2 regions of the Lysinibacillus phoenicis genome follow, and region 2 is predicted to be linked to the other one. Evidence: riboswitches for the same ligand, from Rfam matches in the RefSeq annotation. Region 2 holds a riboswitch; the other holds the start of a gene.
What was found. Region 2 has a riboswitch for FMN ahead of ABC382_RS09320 (ECF transporter S component). Riboswitches for the same ligand answer to the same signal wherever they lie in the genome.
Positions count from the first base shown of each region.

Region 1 (9,189 bases), 260 kb from region 2:
AATCCCTGTTGGAATTCGCCCAAGATCCATTGTTTTTACTCCAAGTGGACAATTTGCTTACGTTACAAATGAAAATAGCAACAATGTATCTGTCATTAATGTTGCAACAAATACAGTAATCAATACAATTCCTGTGGGAACAGGGCCTGTAGGAACAGCCATTACGCCTGATGGCACACTTTTGTATATTGTCAATAAAGGTAGTAATACTGTTTCTGTCATCAGTACAGCAACAAATATGGTGATAGCTACAATTCCTGTAGGATCATCTCCTGATCAAGTAACCATTTTGCCAAATGGAATGTTGGCATATGTCACAAATCAAACGGACAACACAGTATCTGTTATAGATATTGCAACCAATATGGTAGTGGATACAATTCCAGGATTTAATGGTCCGACTGGTATAGATACTGGAACAATCTGCCTATAGTAAATGAGCTAATTTTTTGAAGTACTCAAAGATTGCAAACAAAATTAAAGTAGTAGCCTCCTAAAAATCAACACCACTAAAATTCAAGACGTCATATTGGGGTGTTAAAGAAAATAATGGCCAAAAGATGTTCTGATAGAAAGTTACGAATGAATTGTATAGCCTGATTTTGGATAGCTCTCTCATTTTAAATTTTAGTATGGCTATCCTAGCACTACATAATTTTATTAAATGTTGATTTCAAAGGTCGTTATGATTTATGTTTCCCATTAACAGATAAATAAATTTCCATAAAAACCACACACTATTAGCAATATACGAATAAGATGTCTCTGTAGTATGAAGATAGAGGTAGGTGTACATTGTTGAGAAAGAAGTGGATGGCTGCATTTTGCGTATTAAGTATGATAGGACTAGTGGGATGTCAAAAAAATGCCGCAAATGAGCATAGGCTAGAGCAAGAAAATCAGCAATTAAAGCAACAAATCGAAGAATTACAAAAGCCTGTTAACTCCGAGCAAATAACGCAAAATGAGCCGGCTATTGTAGAGATAGTGGATCCTACGACAAACACGATTATTGAAACGATTTCACCAAAGGAAAGTGGCTATGAGACAAATCCGCAAGCCTATCAGCAGTTTATCGAGAAAGTCGCTAAGGAATTAGCGAGAGGAACGAAAACAACCAATGGCTATGATCAGCGGATGGTGCTTGATCGATTGGATGAAACAGGGAATATAATTAAGGGAAGACCACAAACGATTTTAAAAGAAAGTGAATTAGTGGAGAGAATTTTAGAAGCCTCAGCGACTGGTGGTCAAGTGGAAGTGCCACTTTATATCACTCAAAGTGGCTATTCGCTTGAGGATATTCCTTATCTAGAGGAGGTTGTTGTCGCATCCTTTACAACCTATTTTAATAGCGCTGATGTGGGGAGAAATAAAAACATTGAGCTTTCTGCCAAGGCCATTGATAATGTCATCGTTGGCAGTGGGGACCATTTTTCGTTTAATACGGTTGTGGGACCACGAGATGAAGCTCATGGCTATCAGCCTGCACCAGAAATTATTAATAAAAAAGTTGTCATGGGCATCGGCGGGGGGATCTGTCAAACATCTTCAACCCTGTTTAATGCAGTGGATCAAATTCCAGTTAAATATGTGGAGCGCCATCACCATTCCTTAGACGTAGGATATGTACCAAAGGGGAGGGACGCAACGGTGTCCTATGGTAGTTTAGATTTTAGATTTCAAAACACTAATGATGTACCATTTTTAATAAAGACTAGCTATGGCAAAGATTTTCTAACAATCGAAATACGAACAGCAGAGAAATATGTAGAATTATTGACAAAGCAATAATATAGTGAAAAGACACTAATAGACATTGGTGTCTTTTTTTAGGTGCCATGATATAGTTAATTTGAAAAGCTCTGGGAGGGGAAAACCATGCATCCAAAAATACAGGCAGTAATTGATTCTATTGATTTATACCAAGCGACTTATCCAGAAGATGCTTGTGTCATAGTGGCAGATACAGAAAGGGTTCTTGCCTACAAACCAGGTAAACATGTTGACCTGAAAGTAGGGATAGGTGAATCCGTCCATACATATAGAGGAACCGCAACAGAAATAGCATTAAGTTCAGGTCGATTTGTGAAGGAAGAACGAAGTGCAGAAGGATTTGGTATGGCCTATATCGCCTCTGCACAGCCTATTTTTGATGGTGGACAAGTTATAGGCGTATTAAGTGCCATTATTTCGAATGAAAAAATGGATAATATGCGCTTATTGGCTACAGAACTTTCAAGTACTGTGGAAGAAATGACTGCTACAAATGAAGGGTTGGCCACTGCTAGTATGGATGTTTCAAAACGTTTGGAAGAGCTATCTAATTTCTCTGAATCGATGGCTGGCGACATTGAACAAATCAATGTCATTGTTAATTTAGTAAAAGATTTGGCAATGAAATCAAAAATTCTTGGCTTAAATGCTTCGATTGAAGCTGCACGTTCAGGTGAGCATGGGCGTGGCTTCGCGGTTGTCGCTTCAGAAATTCAAAAAATGTCCCAAAGCAGTACTGATAGTGCCGATAGTATTACAAGACAATTAGAAAGCATTAAGCAATCTATTGATCAAGTAAATGCTTCTGCTAATCAAATTGCTGCCTTTACCCAGCAATTTGCAGAAAGTATGCACGAATTAACGGATGCCTATAAAGGGGTTAATAATACAGCAGAAAAGCTCATGCATATTAGCGAGATTAAAGGATAGCATAGAAAAAAGGATAATAGCCAGGTAGATTGCTATTATCCTACTCTATAATTAAATAATTTCTAAAATTTCTTGTGGAGTTGCTACCTTGTATTCAGGCTCTTCATTTTTAACCACTTCCTTGGCATCATAGCCCCATTCCACCCAAGCAATGGGCACACCTGCTTTTTTACAAGCCACAATATCCCGTTGTTCATCCCCGATATATAGCACATCGGATGAGTGAACATTCGATTCCTTTAAAAACTTTTTCATCACTTTATCCTTGCCGAAAATGCGGTTTGAGCAAAGAACATCGGCTACACAATGAATACCGTTCATTTTTAGAAATTCTAAAATATTGTCCTTAGAATTTGAGGAAATAATGAGGATTTTATAGCCTCTTTTATCAATTTCCAGCAGTACTTCTTTCATTCCATCAAAAAGATGAACATCATTTAACGATTGGCGATACAATTTATAAAATTGCGGTAAAATCATCGGCAATTTATACATTGGAAAATCAAATAATTTACTCCGCTCAGAAATCGATAATTTTTTCAAGGCATCAATTTCCTTTAATTCGATGCCTTTAAATTTATATTTTTGAGCTAATGTATTCCATGCTGATGCAAACACGGCAGTTGAATCTGCCAATGTTCCATCAAAATCAAAGATAATATGCTTCATTGCAAACTTTCTCCTTTACCATCTAGTTGTATTGACGTTTTATGCTTAAAAATGTTACATGGAATGGGCTAACAACTGCCTCATGAAACAACAACCATTTTGAGCGTACGTAAACATCTTATGGTAAATATTATCAAAAAATACTGCGATTGCAACGGAAATGGTCGTACAAAAAAGCACTCTCTCAAAAGAAATTGGGCTTTCAAACGATAGACGCCAACTCAAAAAAATAAGTGTTTGCCTATTGTTTATGCATTAAAATGAAAAAAGCCAGTATTTAAAAACAATTGTAATCTCTAAAAATTTGTGTTAGATTAATTGATACTATTATTCGAAAGGAGGTAAAAAGTGATGGAAGCTAAATTCGCAAAAGGTTTGATTGAGATAGAGGTGAAATCTTACAATTTCTGTGGGGACTTGCTGGCAAAGGGAGAGGTCTGCCCTTTTTTAAGCAAATTTCATATGGAAACAGGTTCCGGAAGCTTTTTACCTTCAAATTATCATAATTATTTTTAGTAGTATTACTGTAAAATAGAAAGCAGGGTAAGCGCCGGTTCTTGATCGGCGCTTTTTGTGTTTTATTGTGAAATATAGAATAAAGCCTCTTCATTACAGAGGTTTATTTTTTCAAAGGTGCCGTTTATTACGGTGCTTTTTTTTATTGGGGGAGGAGAGAGAAGTGATGTGTAACCTTATACGTCCATTTATTTCTTAAGTGCTAACGCTTGGTGAAATGATGGCCAAAATAAATAAGGAGATTGAAAAAATGATACTTCAATTAAATGGAATTAGTAAAAGCTATTTAGGAGATCCTATTCTCTCAAACATTACCTTAAAACTGGAACGTGGGGACCGCATGGGCCTTATTGGGGTAAATGGAGCTGGAAAATCAACGTTACTGAAAATAATTGCAGGAGATCTTCCATACGATCAGGGGGAGATTTTCATGGGGAAAGGGGTTAAAGTAGGCTATTTAAAACAGGACAGTGGATTGCAGATGGAACAAACGATTTGGTCTGAAATGCTCGGGGTATTTACGGAGCTACTAAAGGTTGAACAGGAACTTCGAGAACTGGAGGCGCAAATGAGTGAGCCATCTTTAGTCCATAATCCGGATAAATTTGAGCAAATAATGACACGCTATGCTGGCAAGGCGGATTGGTTTACGCAACAAGGTGGGTATGATATTGAGCCAAAAATTAAAAGTATGTTAAATGGTATGGGTTTTGGCGACATCCCCAACGATACACTGATTAAGAAGCTCAGTGGTGGCCAAAAAACAAGGCTTGCTCTTGCCAAAATCCTGTTAGCACAACCAGATTTATTACTTTTGGATGAGCCGACAAATCACCTGGATTTCGAGACATTAAATTGGCTTGAAAATTATTTACGTGTCTATCAAGGGGCCATTTTAATTATTTCTCATGATCGTTATTTTTTAGATGCCCTTGTCCATGAAATTTATGAGATTGAGCGTACAAAAGGCACAAAATATAGCGGTAATTATTCTCGATATGTAGAAAGTAAAGCTAAGAATCGTCAGTTGCTAGAGAAAAAATATTCGATGCAACAACAACAAATAGCTAAAATGGAGGATTATATTCAACGGAATATTGCCATGGCAACTTCTTCAAGAAGCGCTAAAAATAAACGGAAGCAACTTGAACGAGTTGAACGGATTGATCAACCACAAAAAGATTTAAAGCATGCACAAATGGCATTTGCTATGGATAAGAAATCTCATAAAGAAGTGTTGAAGGTAAGAGACTTAGAGATATCGTTTAAGGTAGAAAATATCCAAAAAACGCTGTTGCGAAATATTTCCTTTGACTTATACAGAGGCGATAGGGTTGCTTTAATTGGGCCGAATGGTGTTGGAAAATCAACATTAATTAAAGCACTGCTCAAAGAGATTGAGCCAGATAGTGGGGTAGTGGCTTGGGGGCATGGTGTTACGATTGGCTATTACGATCAAGAACAGGCAACATTAGACCCCGATAATTCGGTACTACATGAGGTTTGGAGTGCATTTCCAACGATTGAAGAAGCAAGAGTACGAACGGTGCTAGGTAATTTTTTATTCACAGGAGAGGATGTTTTTAAAAAGGTTTCCTCTCTAAGCGGTGGGGAAAAGGCTCGTGTTGCCTTAGCGAAGCTGATTTTACAGAAAGCGAATGTCCTTATCTTGGATGAACCGACCAATCATCTCGACTTATTTAGTAAAGAAGTATTAGAGGAAGCACTTTTAAAATTTGAGGGGACATTATTGAGCATTTCACACGATCGCTATTTCTTAAATAAATTAGCAGGTAAAATGCTTGAACTTACTCCTTCGAATGTGACTGTTTTTCAGGGGAATTATGATGATTATGTTCTTCGAAATATAAGAAATTAACAGTACTACTCGCCACCTCTTAAGCAAGGGGTGGCCCTTTTTTTGAAAAATTTAAGATAGAAGGATGGATAATATAATAAAATAGTGTTATTGTTAGAACTAGCTAAATAAAAATATCCTTCAGGGTAGGGTGAAATTCCCGATCGGCGGTGATGAAGTCATTCAAAGTCCGTGAGCGCAAGCTGATTTGGTGCAAATCCAAAACCGACAGTTATAGTCTGGATGGGAGAAGGGTATAAATGCAAACTTTTTAAATTTAAAATAATTTAGAGGGTTTATTTGACTATGCATTTATTACAAACTTCCCATTCGTTATGCGGGAAGTTTTTTTGTTTTCGTTTAATAACAAGTACGCAATACAACCACCTCAAGGATAGAGATGCATAGTAGATCTCACTGATTTAGCGAACAAACTAATTGAATAGAAGATGTTCTTCGGGGTAGGGTGAAATTCCCAATCGGCGGTGATGAAGTCATTCAAAGTCCGTGAGCGCAAGCTGATTTGGTGCAAATCCAAAACCGACAGTTATAGTCTGGATGGGAGAAGAACAAATGAGATAGTAGTCTATGGAAAAAAAGTTAATCCAACTAGGCTTATTTGTTGATGTCTTATACTCCCAAAACCCCTTTGTCAAAGGGGTTTTTTCTTTTTTTGTTAGCTAGGAAGGGAGACGGATACAACGTTTAAAATGACGGATAGAAAACTAAAATTAACGGAAACACTCCGAAAAGTGACGGATAAAAACTGTCAAAAAAAGGAAAGAAGGTGGAGAAATGTTTACGGGGCTTGTAGAGGATATTGGCACAATTAAAGCCGTGCAAAGCGATAAGTACAGTATGAAAATTACTGTTCAATCACCCAAAATAGTGGAGGATGTAAAGCTTGGCGATAGTATAGCAGTCAATGGTGTTTGTTTAACGGTGACACATTTTACGCAGCAGGAACTTACCATGGATGTTATGCCTGAGACAGTCAAAGCAACTAATTTACAGCAGCTAGCGATAGGAGATCCCGTTAATTTGGAGCGCGCTATGCCTGCAAATGGGCGATTTGGTGGTCATTTTGTAGCTGGACATGTGGATGGAATCGGGAAAATTTTACGAAAGCGTCCGGTTGCTAATGCAGTCTATATCGATATCGAGTTATCAGAGGAACTCACAAGCTTTTGTATTCCAAAGGGTTCCATCACAATTGATGGCACGAGTTTAACCATTTTTCATGTTGAATCGAACAGTGTCACTATTTCATTGATTCCGCATACGTATAAGGAAACTGTTTTAGGTATGAAGAAGGTTGGAGCAATCGTAAATATCGAAACAGATTTGGTTGGTAAGTATATTTTGCAGCAACTGAAAAAAGGACAAGTTACGTCAACCATTACAAGAGATTACTTAGCCCAACATGGTTTTTAATATAAAAAATGAGGAGATGACACTAGTGCTGCATGCAATTGAAGAAGCCCTAGAAGATTTAAAGCAAGGCAAAATAATTGTGGTAGTTGATGATGAAGATCGAGAAAATGAGGGGGACCTTCTAGCACTTGCTGAATTCATCACACCGGAAACAATTAACTTTATGGCAACCTATGGTAGAGGTCTTATTTGTACGCCTATTTCACAGCAGCTAGCACAAAAGCTAGATCTACATCCAATGGTTCAGAACAATACAGATAACCATCAAACAGCATTTACGGTCAGTATCGACCATGAAGAAACAACGACAGGAATTAGTGCCTTTGAACGCGCGTTGACAATTCAAAAGATGATTGAAGATCAAGCAAGGCCAACTGATTTTCGTCGACCTGGCCATGTTTTTCCTCTAATTGCAAAGGATAACGGTGTCTTAGAGCGTAGAGGACATACTGAGGCAACTATTGATTTAGCAAAGCTTTGCCAGAGTGTGCCTGCGGGTGTTATTTGCGAAATCATGGGTGATGATGGACAGATGCTACGTTTTGAAGAGCTGACAAAGTACGCAGCTCAACATGGCTTAAAAATGATATCGATAGAAGCATTGGTTGCCTATCGCAATCGGTTATTCACAACAGAAAATACACTATCTATTTAAAAAGGAGAAAGAACAATGGGTAAAAAATTTGAAGCACAATTAATTGGAACAGATTTAAAAATAGCGGTAGTCGTAGGACGTTTTAATGAGTTTATTACAAGCAAATTATTGGATGGAGCAATGGATGGTTTAACACGACATGGAGTAGATGAAGCATCTATTGACGTAGCGTGGGTTCCTGGAGCTTTTGAAGTTCCATTTATTGCTAAGCAATTAGCAGAAACAAAGAAATATGATGCCATTATTGGATTAGGAACTGTTATTCGTGGATCAACAACACATTATGACTATGTGTGTAATGAGTCGGCAAAAGGTATTGCCAATGTGTCCTTAACAACAAATGTCCCTGTTATTTTCGGTATTGTCACAACAGAAAATATTGAACAGGCAATTGAACGTGCTGGCACGAAGTCTGGTAATAAAGGCTATGATGCTGCAATGTCAGCAATTGAAATGGCAAATCTGAAAAAAATGATTGGATAAGAACATGTTCTAATAGCCATCACATCATTTGTTTTCTTGAATATTTTTAATATCCATGGGAAAAATATGCTTAAGTGTATTTATTGAAAGTTGTTTATCATAAATGTACTAATCTTGAGCTGGCTCAGTAGGAGATGAGAAGTATTTCATCAATGGAACAAATGATTAATTTGAAAATGCTGAAATCACTATTTCAACGCTCTGCTGATGTGATATTCCAACAGTATAAATTTCAGCAACATACGGTACATTTTATAACTTGTGATGCGATGGTAGACGAGCAAATACTTCAAACAGTGATTGTTCAACGGGTTCAAGACTTATTAAATAATAGCTCTGACGAAATGCTAGAAGAACAAATAGAACAGCATTTACAAATTCCTTATCTTCAAAAGGTACTAACGAAAGAGGATATACTGACAAGAGTTTATAAGGGCCACGTATTATTGTATTTTGAGGAAAATCAATTATTATATTCGAGCAATATTTCAAAACGACCTAACCGAGAGCCTGGAGAAACAACACTTGAATTAGTAGTTAAAGGACCTAGAGATGACTTTATTGAAGATATATTCATTAATATTGCTTTGTTAAGAAAACGATTACCAACCAATTCATTTAGTGTCGAGACATTAGAAATTGGTAAACGTTCTAAAACTACAGTAGCGATCCTTTTTATGGAAGATATTGTGAACCTCAATATGCTGGAGCAAATTCGATTACAATTACAAAAGATTGATACGGATATCGTTGTCAATGGTGATTTATTAATGGAAGCAATCGAGAAAACTGCCACGATTCTTCCAAGACATGACTATACCGGAAGACCAGATTTTGCAGTCCAGGCATTGATTAGGGGAAGAATACT
Region 1 is NZ_JBDFMP010000002.1:1,267,205-1,276,393, reverse strand. Features, by position in the region: partial or broken gene ABC382_RS07905 (beta-propeller fold lactonase family protein) at 1-433, shown strand, start outside; gene ABC382_RS07900 (VanW family protein) at 799-1,794, shown strand; gene ABC382_RS07895 (methyl-accepting chemotaxis protein) at 1,882-2,706, shown strand; gene ABC382_RS07890 (HAD-IA family hydrolase) at 2,758-3,375, opposite strand; gene ABC382_RS07885 (hypothetical protein) at 3,727-3,891, shown strand; gene ABC382_RS07880 (ABC-F family ATP-binding cassette domain-containing protein) at 4,142-5,770, shown strand; FMN riboswitch at 5,883-6,008, shown strand; FMN riboswitch at 6,198-6,323, shown strand; gene ribE (riboflavin synthase) at 6,545-7,183, shown strand; partial or broken gene ribB (3,4-dihydroxy-2-butanone-4-phosphate synthase) at 7,200-7,799, shown strand; gene ribH (6,7-dimethyl-8-ribityllumazine synthase) at 7,854-8,321, shown strand; gene ABC382_RS07860 (spore germination protein) at 8,474-9,189, shown strand, end outside.
Region 1: linked by a shared signal. The riboswitch ahead of ribE (riboflavin synthase) and the one ahead of ABC382_RS09320 (ECF transporter S component) in region 2 are both predicted to bind FMN.

Region 2 (9,189 bases):
CTTTCCGTATACCGTCCAGTCCAGATGCAAGAATAACAGCCATTGCTAAATAAGGATTTGCAGCTGGGTCAACTGAACGTAGTTCGATTCGAGTAGACAATCCTCGAGCTGCAGGGATACGAATGAGTGGTGAACGGTTTTGAGCAGACCATGCTACATAACATGGCGCCTCATAGCCGGGTACTAATCTTTTATAAGAGTTGACTAGCGGATTCGTAATTGCCGTAAAGCCATGCACATGCTTCATTACCCCCGCCATAAAGCTGCGTGCTGTTGCACTTAATTGTAAGTCCGCATGTTCATCATAAAATGCATTTTTATCCCCTTCAAAAAGCGATAGATTAAAATGCATTCCTGACCCATTGACCCCAAATAGTGGCTTTGGCATAAACGTAGCGTGTAATCCATGCTGTGCAGCAATGGTTTTTACGACTAACTTAAACGTTTGAATATGATCACATGCTTCAATGGCACTGGCATACTTAAAGTCAATTTCATGCTGACCAGGTGCTACTTCATGATGAGAAGCCTCAATTTCAAAGCCCATCCCCTCTAACTCTAGAACGATATCACGACGACAATTCTCTCCTAAATCGGTAGGTGCTAAATCAAAATATCCGCCACTATCATTTAACTCTAGTGTTGGATGCCCTTTATCATCAAGCTTGAACAGGAAAAATTCTGGCTCTGGACCAAGATTAAAGGATGAAAACCCAAGCTCCTCCATTTCTTTTAATACACGTTTTAAATTGGAGCGAGGATCTCCCTCAAACGGTGTACCATCCGGTCTCGCAATATCGCAAATGAAGCGAGCAACCTTTCCTTTCTCGGCAGTCCAAGGGAAAATTACGAATGTATCATAGTCAGGCTTTAAATACATATCAGATTCCTCTATACGGACAAACCCTTCAATCGACGAACCATCAAACATGACTTTATTATCTAAAGCCTTTTCTAATTGGCTCACAGGGACTTCGACATTTTTAATTGTTCCTAATATATCAGTAAATTGTAGGCGAATAAATTTCACATTTTCTTCCTTTACCCGACGAATAATATCTTCTTTTGTATAATGTTTCATTCTTCACCACTCCAATGTAATTTTAGTTTACACAACATTTTATAACTGTACTTAAAATACATTAAAAATGAAAACTACGCAATACTTATGTTAGGTTTTATAACATTGTTTTTTAGAATATATTGATCTTGATTTTCGATACATAAAAAAGGTGCACCCACTTTTCAATGGATACACCTTATCTTTATTTTAATATTGCAATAACATATTAATAAATACAACGAGAATAACAATCGGTACAATAACTAACATTAACATACGATATGTTGAATAATAGCCCTGCCCCATTTTACTACCCATTAGCAGTTCTCTCTTCACAATTTCCTTATCCACTACATAGGCAATAAAGATCGCAATAAACAAATTCCCCAATGGCAACATTAAGTTGGACACTAAAAAGTCGGTTGCATCAAAAATACTTTTCTCGAAAATAGTTACATCCGATAAAACACTAGAGGAAAGTGCTGCTGGAATGGCAGCAATGAAAACGACTACACCTAATAAAAGTGTCCACATCGGACGAGATCTCTGACTATTTTCCATCATGGCTGCTACGATAATTTCATATAAACTGAATGATGATGTTAATGTAGCAAATAAAAATAACAATAAAAACATGGCTAAAAATACTTCCCCGAATGGCATTTGACTAAAAGCAGTCGGTAGCACCATAAATAGTAAACCTGGTCCCGCTGCCGGCTCTAAATCAAAGGCAAATACAACAGGGAAGATCGCTAGTCCTGCCAAAAAAGATACTAGTACAGTTAGTAGCACAACAGAGCCCGCTGAGTTTGGAAGACTAACATCTTTTTTTAGATAGGAACTATATGTAACAAGACAAGAGAATCCTACTGCTAGTCCAAAGAATGATTGCCCTAGTGCTTCTAATAGAGCCTTCCCAGTAATATTAGAGAAATCTGGCCATAAGAAGAATTTTACTCCCTCCATCGCACCATCTAATGTAACAGCTCGCATAACAAGAACAATGAACATGATAAAGAGTAATGGCATCATCCATTTATTAGCTTTCTCAATACCATTTTGTACACCTAATGAAATAATTAGTACATTTGTTAATGTAAACAAAGCTAAGCCCACTAGCGTAATCCAAGGGGTCCCTATAATTTTCCCAAATAATTCAGCTGAATCAATTGCTGGATCTATCACAGCGCCAGCTACACCTAGGCCGCTATAAATGAAAATCCAACCACCAACAACACTATAAAAAGTTAATAATAAAAAACAACCAAGCACACCCATTCGGCCTATCCATGCCCACCCTGGTTTTGACGGAGCGATTTTTTTATACGCAGTTATCGCCTCTGATTGTGTACCACGACCTAAGACATACTCTGATAATAGCATGGGCAAACCAATTAACAGTGTAAAGAGCACAAAAATTAGGAAAAATGCCCCACCGCCACTCTGCCCTGTGACATACGGTAGCTTCCAAATCGCTCCTAAACCAATCGCAGCACCAGCTGACGCTAAAATAAAACCTAATTTACTTGACCATTGTCCTTTTTTTCCACTCATCTCTTCAAAACTCCTCAAACATTCTAAACTCAACTCTATTTTACATGAAAATATGCCTTTCGACTAGGTAATAATCATAAAGAACTAGATTGCTAGCATTTTCTATTACTTTTTTCTATTTTTACGCTCCGATTTTTATCTCTCTCACTTTAGCCAAGCTACCTCCCATCCAGTTTAAACCACAAAAAACCTCGAGCAGTCCATCCACCCGAGGTTCATCTTCAATTATTTCGTTATATACATTGAGCGCTGGCGGTCGATCCACTTGCGCATTGTTGAAAATAATAAAGCCATAATAGCTGTTAATAAAATACCCTTCACAATGTTGAATGGTAAAATCCCAGCGACAATCATTTTATAAAGTGAGTCTCCTACAACTGGTTCCATTCCTAGGAAATATGTGTACATTGGTAAAAATAAAGCATAGTTTAAAACGCTCATTCCCACTGCCATCACTATTGTCCCTGTCGCTAAACCTCCAATAAGGCCCGCAATCGATTTAAAACGATTAAAAATAAAGCTTACTGGCAAAATAAATAAAATACCTGTTGCAAAGTTGGCAATATGACCTACTGGCACCCCAGTTGGAGTACCTGAGAAAATCCAATCCAACACATTTTTAAATAATTCTACTAAAATACCAGCTACCGGTCCCATTGTGATGGCTGCTAGTAAGGCAGGCATATCACTAAAGTCCACTTCCAAAAATGCTGGGAAAGGCGGAATAGGGAAATTAAAAAGCATTAATAAAAACGAAATACTGCTCAGCATACCAATCGTAATAAACGATTGAAGTTTAACATTTTTCTTCATAGAAAACTCTCTCCTCTTTGCTGATTCAATCTCGCAAGAAGAAAGGTGACGATCTTTCAATTGTTAGCATGAAAAAACCCTTATGCATCTAAAGCACAAGGGAGAAAGGCATGACGAATAGGCGTCAATATAAACTATTTTTGAGCAGCGTTTAAAGCCATACGAAAAAAGCGCTCAGTCACAGTTTATTTCATAACAATGAATGACGATCGTACCTCCATCTTCTCCCATCCAGACTTTAACTGTCGGCCTTGGAATTGCACCAAGTCAGCCATGCAAAAAAATTTGCACAGGTCGCGGGCTGAAGAGTTTTGCATAAATCTCTCGAGTTAATGAAAATTCATTAACGATTTACAACTCTATTACCGCCGGTCGGGATTTTCACCCTGCCCCGAAGATGAATCATATTATTTTGTTCTACAGCCTTACTATAATGAATTATTAAGAAAAAGTAAATAGTTCTGCTCAAAAAATTCCGATTAGATTTGTATGTATTGCAAAAAGAAATAGGGCATTCCTACGTTGTAGGAATACCCTATTTCTTTTATCTCTTTGACTACGGCATATATTGTTTATTTGGTCCTACAGGCTTTGGCAAATAATTTTTTAAATCGAATCCTTCCCAGCTTTCCTGAACAACATTATCTAAGCGTAACTGTTGATCAAAGCTAGCAGCAGTTAGCATCATGGCTTCGATTAATTGTGTAGCTCGAATTGGCTCCAAGGATGTTAAATCAAGAGGGATATCAAATGTAATGACTACACCATCCGCTTCCTCTTTTACTGTGTATGTCACGTTTTCAGGAACAACTGGCACATAAACATCATCATTTTTATTTTTCATCTGTGTGAGTGCCTCTGTCACATTAGCAAAGGTTTGACGGAAATCTGGAGATAAATATTCTGCTCCATTTGGATCCTTGTATAAATAATAATTATAATGTTTGGCACCTGTTAATGACATAGCTTGACTTGGCTCACCATCTTGGGAAAACTCATAAGGCGTACCATCTTCATTTTGAATCTCTACTTCTGTATATTCAGAATCTGAGAATGTATCTTCCAAAGTTCCTTTGTATTCATTGACGGTAGCTGAAGCAACATCATAATCATTGTCCTTAGGTAAAACATGAACAAGCTTATCTTCCTTCTCCTTTAACTCACCTTTATAAGGATGATAGTCTGTAAACCCTTTAGCTTCCTCATCTATTTGAGGAGCGTATTTTTCATACATCTGTAAAGTAGAAGGTTTTTCAGTTCCAAAATCAGTTGCAACACGCTCATTTGGAATTACATATGTCATAGGAACACTTTCTGCGTCTCGTCCAGCTAAACCAATACGAAAGACAACAGCATCTTTGACATCTTCTTCATAGACAGATGACCGTAAAGATAAAATACGCTCATGCTCTGTTACAATATTGGATTGGAGCACCTCATCCTTCGCAGATGCATCTTTTGTAGCACGATCTTCCTGTAAAGTAGAGTACGTAGCTGTTTCAGCCGTACTAGCTTGATCTTTCTGTTCAGCTTGATTATTCATTACCATTGAGCCTACGAGTATTGTTAACGCAAAAACTGCTGCCACACTCATAAAAAATGGTATTTTACGAAACTTAGATTCGGTTGATCGTTCTTCTTGTTTCAGAGAATTACTTTGTTGCTGAGTTTGTTCATCCTCTACTGGTTGTTGAATTGCTTCTTGAAGGTGAATATTATCCTGCAAGCGAGCATCTGCCATTAACCGATTTAATATGTCTTCTTTTGAACGGTGGTCAGAAAGCTTAGGGGCATTGTTCAATACATGTTCAAGCTGCTCATCATCAAATGGCTTATGCGTCATTGCCGTTTCGCCTCCTGTTCTTTAATCGGCTGTAGCTGTTGCCTTAAAAATTTAATGGCTCGATGCTGGGTTGTTTTTACCTTAGCTTCTGTCCAATCTAGTATTTGCGCAGTTTCTGCAATAGATAAATCCTGAAAATAGCGCATAATAATGACCATTTTCTGGTCACCTGTACAGTTTTCAAGTGCTGACTCGACTTGCATAAATTCATCACTGGCCTGTAGCATATCTTCCGGTGATGGTGTGGTTGAATGGAGCTGTTCCGTTTCCCAGTCAAAGAAATCAAGTGAATGCTTTTGGCGTACAGCTTGCTTTCTGAAATGATCAATTGCTACATTTTTAGCAATAGCAAAAAGCCAGGTCTTCTCACTGCTGTTACCTGCAAATTGATCATATGAGCGCAACACTCGTACATAAACTTCATGCGCTAAATCTTCAGCGAGTGTACGGTTTTTTACTAAATATATTAAAAACTGGAACACGTCCTGGTGATATGCATCGTATAGTCGATGGAACACGGAGTCATTCAAAGCACTCCACCCCCGTTCTATAGTATTTGTCGTCTTACATTCATAGAAGTTACAGCCAATTAATAGCAATACATGTTATTAATCGAACGGTAAATAAAACGTGAAGGTTGTACCTTCTTTCAGCACACTATCTACCATGATATTACCTGAATGTGCCTTTACAATATTTCGAGCAATGGCTAAACCAAGACCCGTTCCTCCTTTAGAGCGAGTACGTGCCTTATCTGCTTTATAAAAACGTTCGAAGACATATGGTAGGTCCTCCTGTGGAATGCCGTGCCCTGTATCTTGCACAGAAATTTTAGCAAAGGTTGGCTCCTGTTCAACCTTTACAGTGACAGCCCCTTCATCAGTATGTCTTAATGCATTATCAACTAAATTTGTGAGCACTTGTTCAATGCGATCTTCATCCATATTAATCATGGCATCGTCGTTAAATTCACTGTCAAAGATCAAGCGAACATGCTTTTCTTTTGCTACTTGGGCAAATTTTTGAGTAATACGTTCAAATGTAGAATTAATTGGTAATTCATCTTTATAGAGGGTCATATGCCCTGATTCCATTCGTGCCAAATCTAATAAATCTGTTACAAGGCGACCCATTCGCTTCGATTCATCATAAATAATTTTAGTAATTTCATTGCGCTCTTCCTGATCTTGAATAAAATCATCATCCATCAACGCTTCCGAGTATCCTTGCAACATGGCAATCGGTGTTCGAAGCTCATGAGAAACATTCGCAATAAAATCCGATCTTAGTTTTTCTAAGCGATGTTGTTCAGTCATATCACGAATAACAGCGACAGCACCACGTATCATTTCTCCACTATAAAGAGGACTAATAGTAAATGTATAATAATTGCCGTCCATTTCAATTTCCTCTTCTAACTTATCCTCAAACATCAGCACATGATCAAGCATATGATAAAGCTCAGGTGGAATTGGTTTAGCGCTTTGCGAGCCTTTGTTGACAAACCATTTTTGCATAAGACGTTCGGCTGGTGGATTACTTAATAATATTGTACGGTCACGATTAAATGTAATCACAGCATCTGTCATAGATGTCAAAATATTTGAAAGCTGTTCATTTTCCTGATTGATGACCTCTAAATTATGTTTTAATTGACGTCCCATTTGGTTGAAAGCAACCGCAAGCTGACCAATTTCATCATTTTGGGTCGTTGGCATTTTTGCTTCAAAGTTACCTTTAGCAATTTCAAAGGCCAACTCACGCATTTTTCTAAGCGGTGAAGTAATACGTGAAGAAAGGAAAAACGCAAAAAATGTTGTCAATACAAATGCTATAAAGGCCGCTAAAAAGACAATTTTCGTTGTTTCCTTAGACGTTTTATGTAACGCATCTGGGCTTTGGTAGATGAAGACAGCTCCATGTACTGCGTTTTCAACATTCAATGGGAAACCAAGCACAACATACGATTCCATCTTTTCTGGAACAGTAGAAGAAGGCATCATCATTTCTTTAATAATGGGTTCATCAGATTGAAATACTTCATGGAAAGATTTGTTAGCTAAAATGGTGTCTTGTATTTCTTTTTTATTTACACCTTCTTGCATTGCAAAAGAGACTTCCACATGACTTATAGCAATCAATGCATTGGTCCCTGTAGGTAATATATCTTTTAATAATTCTGAAGTGGATTCTGCTGTTTCATTGTCGTCCACTATACTTGCCACTGTTGCAGCCGTTTGACGTAATGAAATTTCCGCTTGCTGCATGTGGTAGTTTTGAAGAAATTCTAGCATCAATACCGTGAAAACAAATAATACAAATGAAACGAGAAGCAATATGGTTACCCATAGCTTCCCGACAACACTATTCCATATTCTATTCATTGACAACCTCAAATTTGTAACCAACGCCCCAAACCGTCACAATCATTTTAGCAGCGTTTTCTGAAACCCGGTTGAGCTTTTCACGTAATCGTTTCACATGTGTGTCAACTGTACGTAAATCACCAAAGAAGTCATAATGCCAAACCTCTTTTAGTAGTTGTTCACGGTCAAATACTTTGTCTGGCGATTTCGCTAAGAAGTATAATAATTCGTACTCTTTAGGTGTTAAATTGACCTCAATTCCCTCTGCTGTCACGCGGTGTGCATCATGATCGATCATTAAATGCTGGAATACCACTAAATCTTTTGAAGAGGATGCATTTGTCGCTGGTGAGAACGCTTGTGAACGACGTAAAATAGCCTTCACTCGTAATACGACCTCACGAGGACTAAACGGTTTTACAATATAATCATCTGCACCAAGCTCAAAGCCTTGTACACGATTCGCTTCTTCGCCTTTTGCAGTTAATAAAATAATCGGTGTTGCTGCACGTTCTCTAATTTCCGCACATACTTCTAGCCCATCTTTTTCAGGCATCATAATATCAAGTAAAATACAGTGATACTCTTTTTCTAAAGATTTTTCGATCGCTTGTTCACCATTTTCTGCTTCGTCAACAAGGTATCCTTCACGCTCTAAATACATTTTTAATAAGCGGCGAATACGATCCTCGTCATCTACTACTAATACTGAAATATTTTCTGACACTTTCACGATCCCTCTCTTCCAATCTTTCTCTAACTTCTATTGTACATGGTGTGACACATATTGAAAAGAAAAGAAAGCCTCTTCGCTACAGCGAAAAGGCTTGTTGCTTCACAGGTTATGCATAGGAGTGTAAACCTGCAAGAATTAAGTTAACAGCAATTAGGTTGAATAAAATGATCCCGAATCCAATTAATGCTAACCAAGCAGATTTTCGACCTTCCCAGCCTTTAGATAGTCGCAGATGTAGGAATGCTGCATAGAATAACCATGTAATAAGAGCCCAAACTTCTTTTGGATCCCAACCCCAGAAACGACTCCAAGCAATTTGTGCCCAAATCATCGCAAAGATTAAAGCACCTAGGGAGAATACAGGGAATCCAATTAGCACTGAACGATAACCAATTTCATCAAGTAATTGTAAATTTACACGTTTAACGAGTGGTTGGAAAATGGCACTAATTCGACGACGAGCGATTAATCGAATTAATAAATATAAAACCGATCCTACCATTAATGACCAAACAACAGTTGTTAATTTTTTCGCATTAATTAAAGCTGGCATTTCTACTAATGGTGACATGCCATGTTCTTCAACAGCTTCATACTCATTCATACCGAAAATTGGCGGTAAATTATAAATAATTTTTCGCGTTGTTCCTTCTTTATCAACATAATTATAGCTAGACTCATAATCCATGGCACTAAATGTAGATGTCACCGCAACAAAACCAACCACTACTACAAGACAGTACATCACGGCTTCTAACCAAAAACGTTGTTTAGAAGGCTTTGTTAAATCGACTACTTTTAATAAGTAAATAAG
Region 2 is NZ_JBDFMP010000002.1:1,528,138-1,537,326, forward strand. Features, by position in the region: gene glnA (type I glutamate--ammonia ligase) at 1-1,081, opposite strand, end outside; gene ABC382_RS09315 (sodium-dependent transporter) at 1,271-2,617, opposite strand; gene ABC382_RS09320 (ECF transporter S component) at 2,843-3,430, opposite strand; FMN riboswitch at 3,646-3,833, opposite strand; gene ABC382_RS09325 (RNA polymerase subunit sigma) at 3,987-5,273, opposite strand; gene sigX (RNA polymerase sigma factor SigX) at 5,270-5,803, opposite strand; gene ABC382_RS09335 (ATP-binding protein) at 5,882-7,657, opposite strand; gene ABC382_RS09340 (response regulator transcription factor) at 7,650-8,366, opposite strand; partial or broken gene ccsB (c-type cytochrome biogenesis protein CcsB) at 8,482-9,189, opposite strand, start outside.